Saccharothrix espanaensis DSM 44229: one gene and its partner. The protein of the gene in region 1 binds, or shares a complex with, the protein of each later gene. Links are inferred from orthologs where the notes say so. Each region holds a gene or a part of one and is shown on either strand. Other genes may lie near its edges. The genes, in order: nusB and rpsJ.

Evidence for each region.
Region 2: the proteins of nusB (region 1) and rpsJ are in contact, whole or in part, in a solved structure (PDB 3D3B), measured with the Escherichia coli proteins. The link is inferred for Saccharothrix espanaensis DSM 44229 from one-to-one orthologs.

The regions. Positions count from the first base shown.
Region 1 is NC_019673.1:7,060,119-7,063,253, forward strand. The notes cover bases 111-2,930. They hold nusB (transcription antitermination factor NusB), read right to left. Parts: upstream 1,821-2,930; coding sequence 1,401-1,820; downstream 111-1,400. Other genes in these bases: pyrR (bifunctional pyr operon transcriptional regulator/uracil phosphoribosyltransferase PyrR), read right to left, coding at 111-526; bldD (transcriptional regulator BldD), read left to right, coding at 785-1,273; efp (elongation factor P), read right to left, coding at 1,822-2,385; BN6_RS30450 (M24 family metallopeptidase), read right to left, coding at 2,420-2,930. In the rest of the region: more of pyrR, read right to left, coding at 1-110; more of BN6_RS30450, read right to left, coding at 2,931-3,135. UniProt on the Escherichia coli protein: Part of the processive rRNA transcription and antitermination complex (rrnTAC). The complex forms an RNA-chaperone ring around the RNA exit tunnel of RNA polymerase (RNAP).
Region 2 is NC_019673.1:8,754,494-8,757,764, forward strand. Bases 7-2,962 are described here. They hold rpsJ (30S ribosomal protein S10), read right to left. Parts: upstream 1,660-2,962; coding sequence 1,354-1,659; downstream 7-1,353. Other genes in these bases: rplD (50S ribosomal protein L4), read right to left, coding at 7-672; rplC (50S ribosomal protein L3), read right to left, coding at 675-1,325; tuf (elongation factor Tu), read right to left, coding at 1,989-2,962. Outside these bases: more of rplD, read right to left, coding at 1-6; more of tuf, read right to left, coding at 2,963-3,182. UniProt on the Escherichia coli protein: Involved in the binding of tRNA to the ribosomes. Part of the processive rRNA transcription and antitermination complex (rrnTAC). The complex forms an RNA-chaperone ring around the RNA exit tunnel of RNA polymerase (RNAP).

The DNA of each region.
Region 1 (3,135 bases):
CGTGGACCTCCTCGGACCGGGCGGTGGGGACGTTCTTGCCGACGTAGTCCGCGCGGATCGGCAGTTCGCGGTGGCCCCGGTCGACCAGCACCGCGAGCTGCACGGCGCGCGGGCGGCCGTGGTCGCGCAGCGCGTCCAAGGCGGCCCGGATCGTGCGGCCGGAGAACAGGACGTCGTCGACCAGGACGACCAGGCGGTCGTCGATACCGCCATCCGGGAGCTTGGTCGTCTCAAGTGGCCGGGTCGGGCCGCGCCGCAGGTCGTCCCGATGCAGAGTCACGTCCAGGGTGCCGGTGGGTACCGCCACACCGCTGAATTCCCGGATCTTGACCGCGAGCCTGCGGGCGAGGGGCGCACCCCGGCTTGGAATCCCCATCAGGACTACCGCGGGTGCGCTGGGTGCATCGAGAGCCGTCTTCTCGATGATCTGATGGGCCATTCGGGCGACGGTACGCGCGACGTCACCGGCCGACAGGAGCTCTCGCTCCCCGGCCGGGTCCGTCGCGCCACGTTGACGTGGCGCCACGGTTGGACCTCCTTCCCCGCCTCGCTGGACGGGTCCTTAAAGGACGTCGGACACCCGGCTCAGACCGGGCTGACCAGCACCGTATCAGGCTTTCCCGGTCAATCTTCCGGGTGGTCCGGGTGGTTTGCCCCACCTGCGTCGGCGAGATCGGCTTGACCTGGCGACCACGGAGAGCAATGATTACTCTGCGTATTGATCTAAGCCTCCCCGCGGCAGTCCCCTACCGGCTGACGGGGCGAATGAACGGAGAACCGCCACATGGGCGACTACGCCAAGGCGCTGGGGGCAAAGCTCCGCGCGATCCGCCAGCAGCAGGGCTTGTCTTTGCACGGCGTCGAGCAGAAGTCCGGCGGTCGCTGGAAGGCCGTGGTCGTCGGCTCGTACGAGCGCGGCGACCGAGCCGTGACCGTGCAGAAGCTCGCCGAGCTGGCCGACTTCTACGGGGTGCCGGTCGCGGAACTGCTGCCGGAGGGCCGCGTGCCCTCCGGTGCCGAGCCCGCGACGAAGATCGTCATCAACCTGGAACGGCTGCAACAGCTGCCGGCGGAGAAGGTCGGGCCGCTCGCGCGGTACGCGGCCACCATCCAGAGCCAGCGCGGTGACTACAACGGCAAGGTGCTGTCCATCCGGACCGAGGACCTGCGCTCCCTGGCGATCATCTACGACATGACGCCGGGCGAGCTCACCGAACAGCTCATCGACTGGGGTGTGCTGCCTCCCGAGGCCCGACCGGCCAAGGAGGACTGAGCGCGACGCGAGAGAGGGCCGGCACGGCACGCCGCGGCGGCCCCTCTTCCGCACGTCCCGGTCGGGTCGGGACGTGCGGAACGGCCCCCGCGTCGAGCACGCGAGGGCCGTTCCGGGCAGAAGTGTCCTAGAGCACCGCGCGCAGCTGGTCCGCGATGACCGCGATCCGGCCCAGCACGCCGTTGACGAAGCGCGGCGAGTCGTCCGTGGAGAGCTGCTTGGCCAGCTCCACGGCCTCGTCGATGGCGACCGCGTCCGGCACGTCGGCCGCCCACAGCAGCTCGTAGAGGCCCAGCCGCAGCACGGCGCGGTCCACGCCCGGCATGCGCTGGAGCGTCCAGCCCTCGGCGTGCTCCGAGATCAGGTCGTCGATCCGGGAGCGGTGCCCGGTGACACCCTCCACCAGGCTGATCGTGTAGTCGTTGATCGGCGGCACGTCCGGCGAGCCCACCCGCTCCGCGAGCAGGGTGACCGCGTCCACACCGCGCAGATCGGCCTCGTAGAGGACGTCCACGGCCCGTTTCCGGGCCTTGCTGCGCGCTCCCACGTCAGCCGTTGACCCGGCCGAGGTACCGGCCGTCGCGGGTGTCGACCTTGATCTTCTCGCCGGTCGTGACGAACAGCGGGACCTGGATCTCGGCGTCGGTCTCCAGCGTGGCGGGCTTGGTGCCGCCGGTGCTGCGGTCGCCCTGCAGGCCCGGGTCGGTGTGCTTGATGACCAGCTCGACGCTCGTCGGCAGCTCCACGTAGAGCGCGACGCCCTCGTGGACGGCGACGATCGCCTCCTGGTTCTCCAGCATGTAGTTCGCCGCGTCGGACACCGTCTCGGCGGGGACGCTGAGCTGCTCGAACGTGTCACCGTCCATGAAGACGAAGTCGGTGCCGTCCTTGTACAGGTAGGTCATGCCCCGCTTGTCCACGGTGGCCGTCTCGACCTTGGTGCCCGCGTTGAAGGTCCGGTCCACGACCTTGCCGGACAGCACGTGCTTCAACGTGGTGCGCACGAAGGCGCCACCTTTGCCCGGCTTGACGTGCTGGAACGCGGTGACGGTCCACAGCTGGCCGTCGAGGTTCAGCACCAGGCCGTTCTTCAGGTCGTTGGTGGTGGCCACGGGGTGGGCTCTCCTGTTGTCCGGGGTGCGGGCGTCAGACGACCACTAGCTCTTTCGTGGTCAGGGTGAGGAGCTCGGGCGCGCCTTGGCGCACCACCAGCGTGTCCTCGATGCGGACCCCGCCCCGCCCGGCCAGGTACACGCCGGGTTCGACGGTGACCGCCATTCCGGGCAGAAGTGTACCGGCCCCCGCCTTGGACAGCGCCGGAGCCTCGTGGATCTGGAGGCCGACGCCGTGGCCGAGGCCGTGCAGGAACTGCTCGCCGTAGCCCGCCTCCTCGATCACGCCGCGCGCCGCCGCGTCCACCGCGTCCAGGGCGGTGCCCGGAGCGAGCGCCTGCCGACCGGCCGCCTGCGAGGCCGCGACCAGCTCGTACAGGTCCCGCTGCCAGTCCGCGGCCTGACCCACCACCAGGGTGCGGGTCATGTCGGAGTGGTAGCCGTCGACCAGGGCGCCGAAGTCCAGCTTCACGAAGTCGCCCGCGTGCACGACGGCGTCGGTCGGGCGGTGGTGCGGCACGGCGGAGTTCGCGCCGGCCGCGACGATGCTCTCGAAGCTCGGGCCGGACGCGCCGTGGTCGAGCATCCGGCTCTCCAGCTCGCGGGCGATCTCCCGCTCGGTGCGCCCGGCGCGCAGGCCGCCGTGCTCGATCAGGCCGGCCAGCGCCCGGTCGGCCGCCGCGCACGCCATCCGCAGCGCCTCGATCTCCGCGTCGTCCTTGACCAGCCGCAGCTCCTCGACCAGCCCCG
Region 2 (3,271 bases), 1.7 Mb from region 1 along the record:
CACTTCGGACGAACCGGCGACCGCCTCGGCCGAGCCCTTGCCCTGCTGGGCCTTGCTCGCCAGGAACACGTCCAGAGCGTCCTTGGTGAACACCACGTCGTCGTTGACGAGCACGTCGTAGGTGTTCAGCTGGTCCGGGGCGATGATGTGCACGTGCGTGAGGTTGCGCAGGCTGACCCACGACACTTCCTCGGTGCGCAGCAGCACGACCAGCACCCGACGGGCCTCGGTCACCGACTCCAGGACCTTGCGGGCGGTCTTCGTCGACGGGGTGTCACCCGAGACGAAGCCGCTCACCACGTGGACCTGGCCGGCGCGCGCCCGGTCGGAGAGGGCACCGCGCAGGGCGGCGGCCTTCATCTTCTTGGGGGTGCGCTGGCTGTAGTCGCGCGGCTGGGGGCCGTGCACGACGCCACCACCGGCGAACTGGGGCGCGCGGGTCGAACCCTGGCGGGCCCGGCCGGTGCCCTTCTGCCGATACGGCTTCTTGCCACCGCCGGACACCTCGCCGCGGGTCTTCGTGGAGTGCGTGCCCTGGCGGGCCGCGGCCAACTGGGCCACGACGACCTGGTGCAGCAGGGCCACGTTCGCCTGCGCGTCGAAGACGGACGGGGGCAGCTCGACGTTGCCGTCGGTCTTGCCGTCCGGGGTGCGGACCTCAACGGACGTCATGATCAGGCACCACCCTTCGCAGCGGTCTTGACGAACACGGTGCCGCCCTTGGGACCGGGCACCGCGCCCTTGATGAGCAGCAGGCCCGACTCGACGTCGACCCGGTGCACCTTCAAGTTCTGGGTGGTCACGCGCACGTGGCCCATGCGGCCCGCCATGCGCAGGCCCTTGAACACGCGGCCGGGCGTGGCGCAGCCACCGATGGAGCCGGGCGAGCGGTGCTTGCGCTGCGTGCCGTGGCTCGCGCCCAGGCCGTGGAAGCCGTGCCGCTTCATGACACCAGCGGTGCCCTTGCCCTTGCTCGTGCCGACCACGTCGACCACCACGCCGGCCTCGAAGACCTCGGCGGTGATTTCCTGGCCGACCTGGTACTCGGACGCGTCCGTGGTGCGCAGCTCCGCCAACTGCCGGCGGGGCGTGACGCCCGCCTTGGCGTAGTGGCCCGCGACGGGCTTCTTGACCTTGCGCGGGTCGATCGCGCCGAAGGCCAACTGCACGGCCGAGTAGCCGTCGTTCTCCTGGGTCCGGATCTGGGTGACCACGTTCGGCTCTGCCTTGACGACGGTGACCGGCACGATCCGGTTGTTCTCGTCGAAGACCTGAGTCATTCCGAGCTTGGTGCCCAGGAGGCCCTTAACCTGCCTGTCAGACATTGGTCTCGTTACTCTCCGCGTCCAACGCTTACTGGATGTTGACGTCGACGCTCGCCGGCAGGTCGATGCGCATGAGCGCGTCCACCGTCTTCGGCGTCGGGTCGAGGATGTCGATCAGACGCTTGTGCGTGCGCATCTCGAAGTGCTCGCGCGAGTCCTTGTACTTGTGCGGCGAGCGGATGACGCAGTAGACGTTCTTCTCAGTGGGCAGCGGCACAGGCCCGACGACCCGAGCGCCGGTGCGCGTCACGGTCTCGACGATCTTGCGCGCAGACGCGTCGATCGCCTCGTGGTCGTAGGCCTTGAGCCGGATGCGGATCTTCTGTCCCGCCATGATGGCTTGCCGTTCCTCTGCTTCTCGATACCGCTGCGGTGCGGGCAACCGGAATGAGGCCGCGAAGCCTCCGGCGCGTACCGCCCCCTATTCAGGACTGACACCTCAGCGGTGTCACGGTGCCCGGTCCACGCGGTCGGGCGTGTCGCGCCCTTGGCCACAGACCGGTCCCACTGATGAAACCTTGTGGGATTTGTCGTGCTGTTCGATCCCCTCGTGACGGAGCGGCCGGGTTCCGATGGAACCGGCCGCCCCGTGACGAGCAACCCGTCAATGGTCGCACACCGGGGTGCGCAGACCAAATCGGGGGTCGAGAAACTAGAGCGAGGTCACTTGAGGATCTTGGTGACCGAGCCCGCGCCGACCGTGCGGCCACCCTCGCGGATGGCGAACCGCAGGCCCTCGTCCATGGCGATCGGCTGGATCAGCTTCACGGCCATGGTCGTGGTGTCGCCCGGCATGACCATCTCGGTGCCCTCGGGGAGGGTCACGACGCCGGTCACGTCGGTGGTGCGGAAGTAGAACTGCGGGCGGTAGTTGTTGAAGAACGGCGTGTGGCGGCCGCCCTCGTCCTTCGACAGGATGTAGACCTGCGCGTCGAACTCGGTGTGCGGGGTCGTGGTGCCCGGCTTCACGATGACCATGCCGCGCTCCACCTCCTCGCGCTTCACGCCACGCAGCAGCAGGGCGGCGTTGTCGCCGGCCTGGCCCTCGTCGAGGAACTTCTTGAACATCTCGATCGAGGTGACCGTGGTCTTCTTCGAGGTCTCCTTGATGCCGACGATCTCGACCTCTTCGTTGACCTTGACGATGCCGCGCTCGATACGACCGGTGACCACGGTGCCGCGGCCGGTGATCGTGAACACGTCCTCGACCGGCATCAGGAACGGCCGGTCGACCTCGCGCTCGGGCTCCGGGATGTTCTCGTCCACGGCGGCCATCAGGCCGAGGAGCGCCTTGCCCCACTCGGCGTCGCCCTCGAGCGCCTTCAGCGCCGAGACGCGCACGACCGGCAGGTCGTCGCCCGGGAACTCGTACTCGGAGAGCAGCTCGCGGACCTCGAGCTCGACGAGCTCCAGGATCTCCTCGTCGTCCACCATGTCGGCCTTGTTCAGGGCCACCACGATGTAGGGCACGCCGACCTGGCGGGCCAGGAGCACGTGCTCCTTGGTCTGCGGCATCGGGCCGTCGGTCGCCGCGACCACCAGGATGGCGCCGTCCATCTGCGCCGCACCGGTGATCATGTTCTTGATGTAGTCGGCGTGACCGGGGCAGTCGACGTGCGCGTAGTGCCGGTTCGCGGTCTGGTACTCGATGTGCGCGATCGAGATCGTGATACCGCGCTGCTTCTCCTCCGGCGCCTTGTCGATCTGGTCGAACGGCGTGAAGGGGTTCAGGTCCGGGAACTCGTCGTGCAGGACCTTGGAGATCGCTGCGGTCAGCGTCGTCTTGCCATGGTCGATGTGACCGATGGTGCCGATGTTGACGTGCGGCTTCGTCCGCTCGAACTTCGCCTTCGCCACTGGATTGTCCTCCTGGACTTCTATTGCTTAGCCCGACGGGTGAGTTGCCACCCGCCGGGCGTCACGTCAAGGGTTGTGCGGACCCCAGG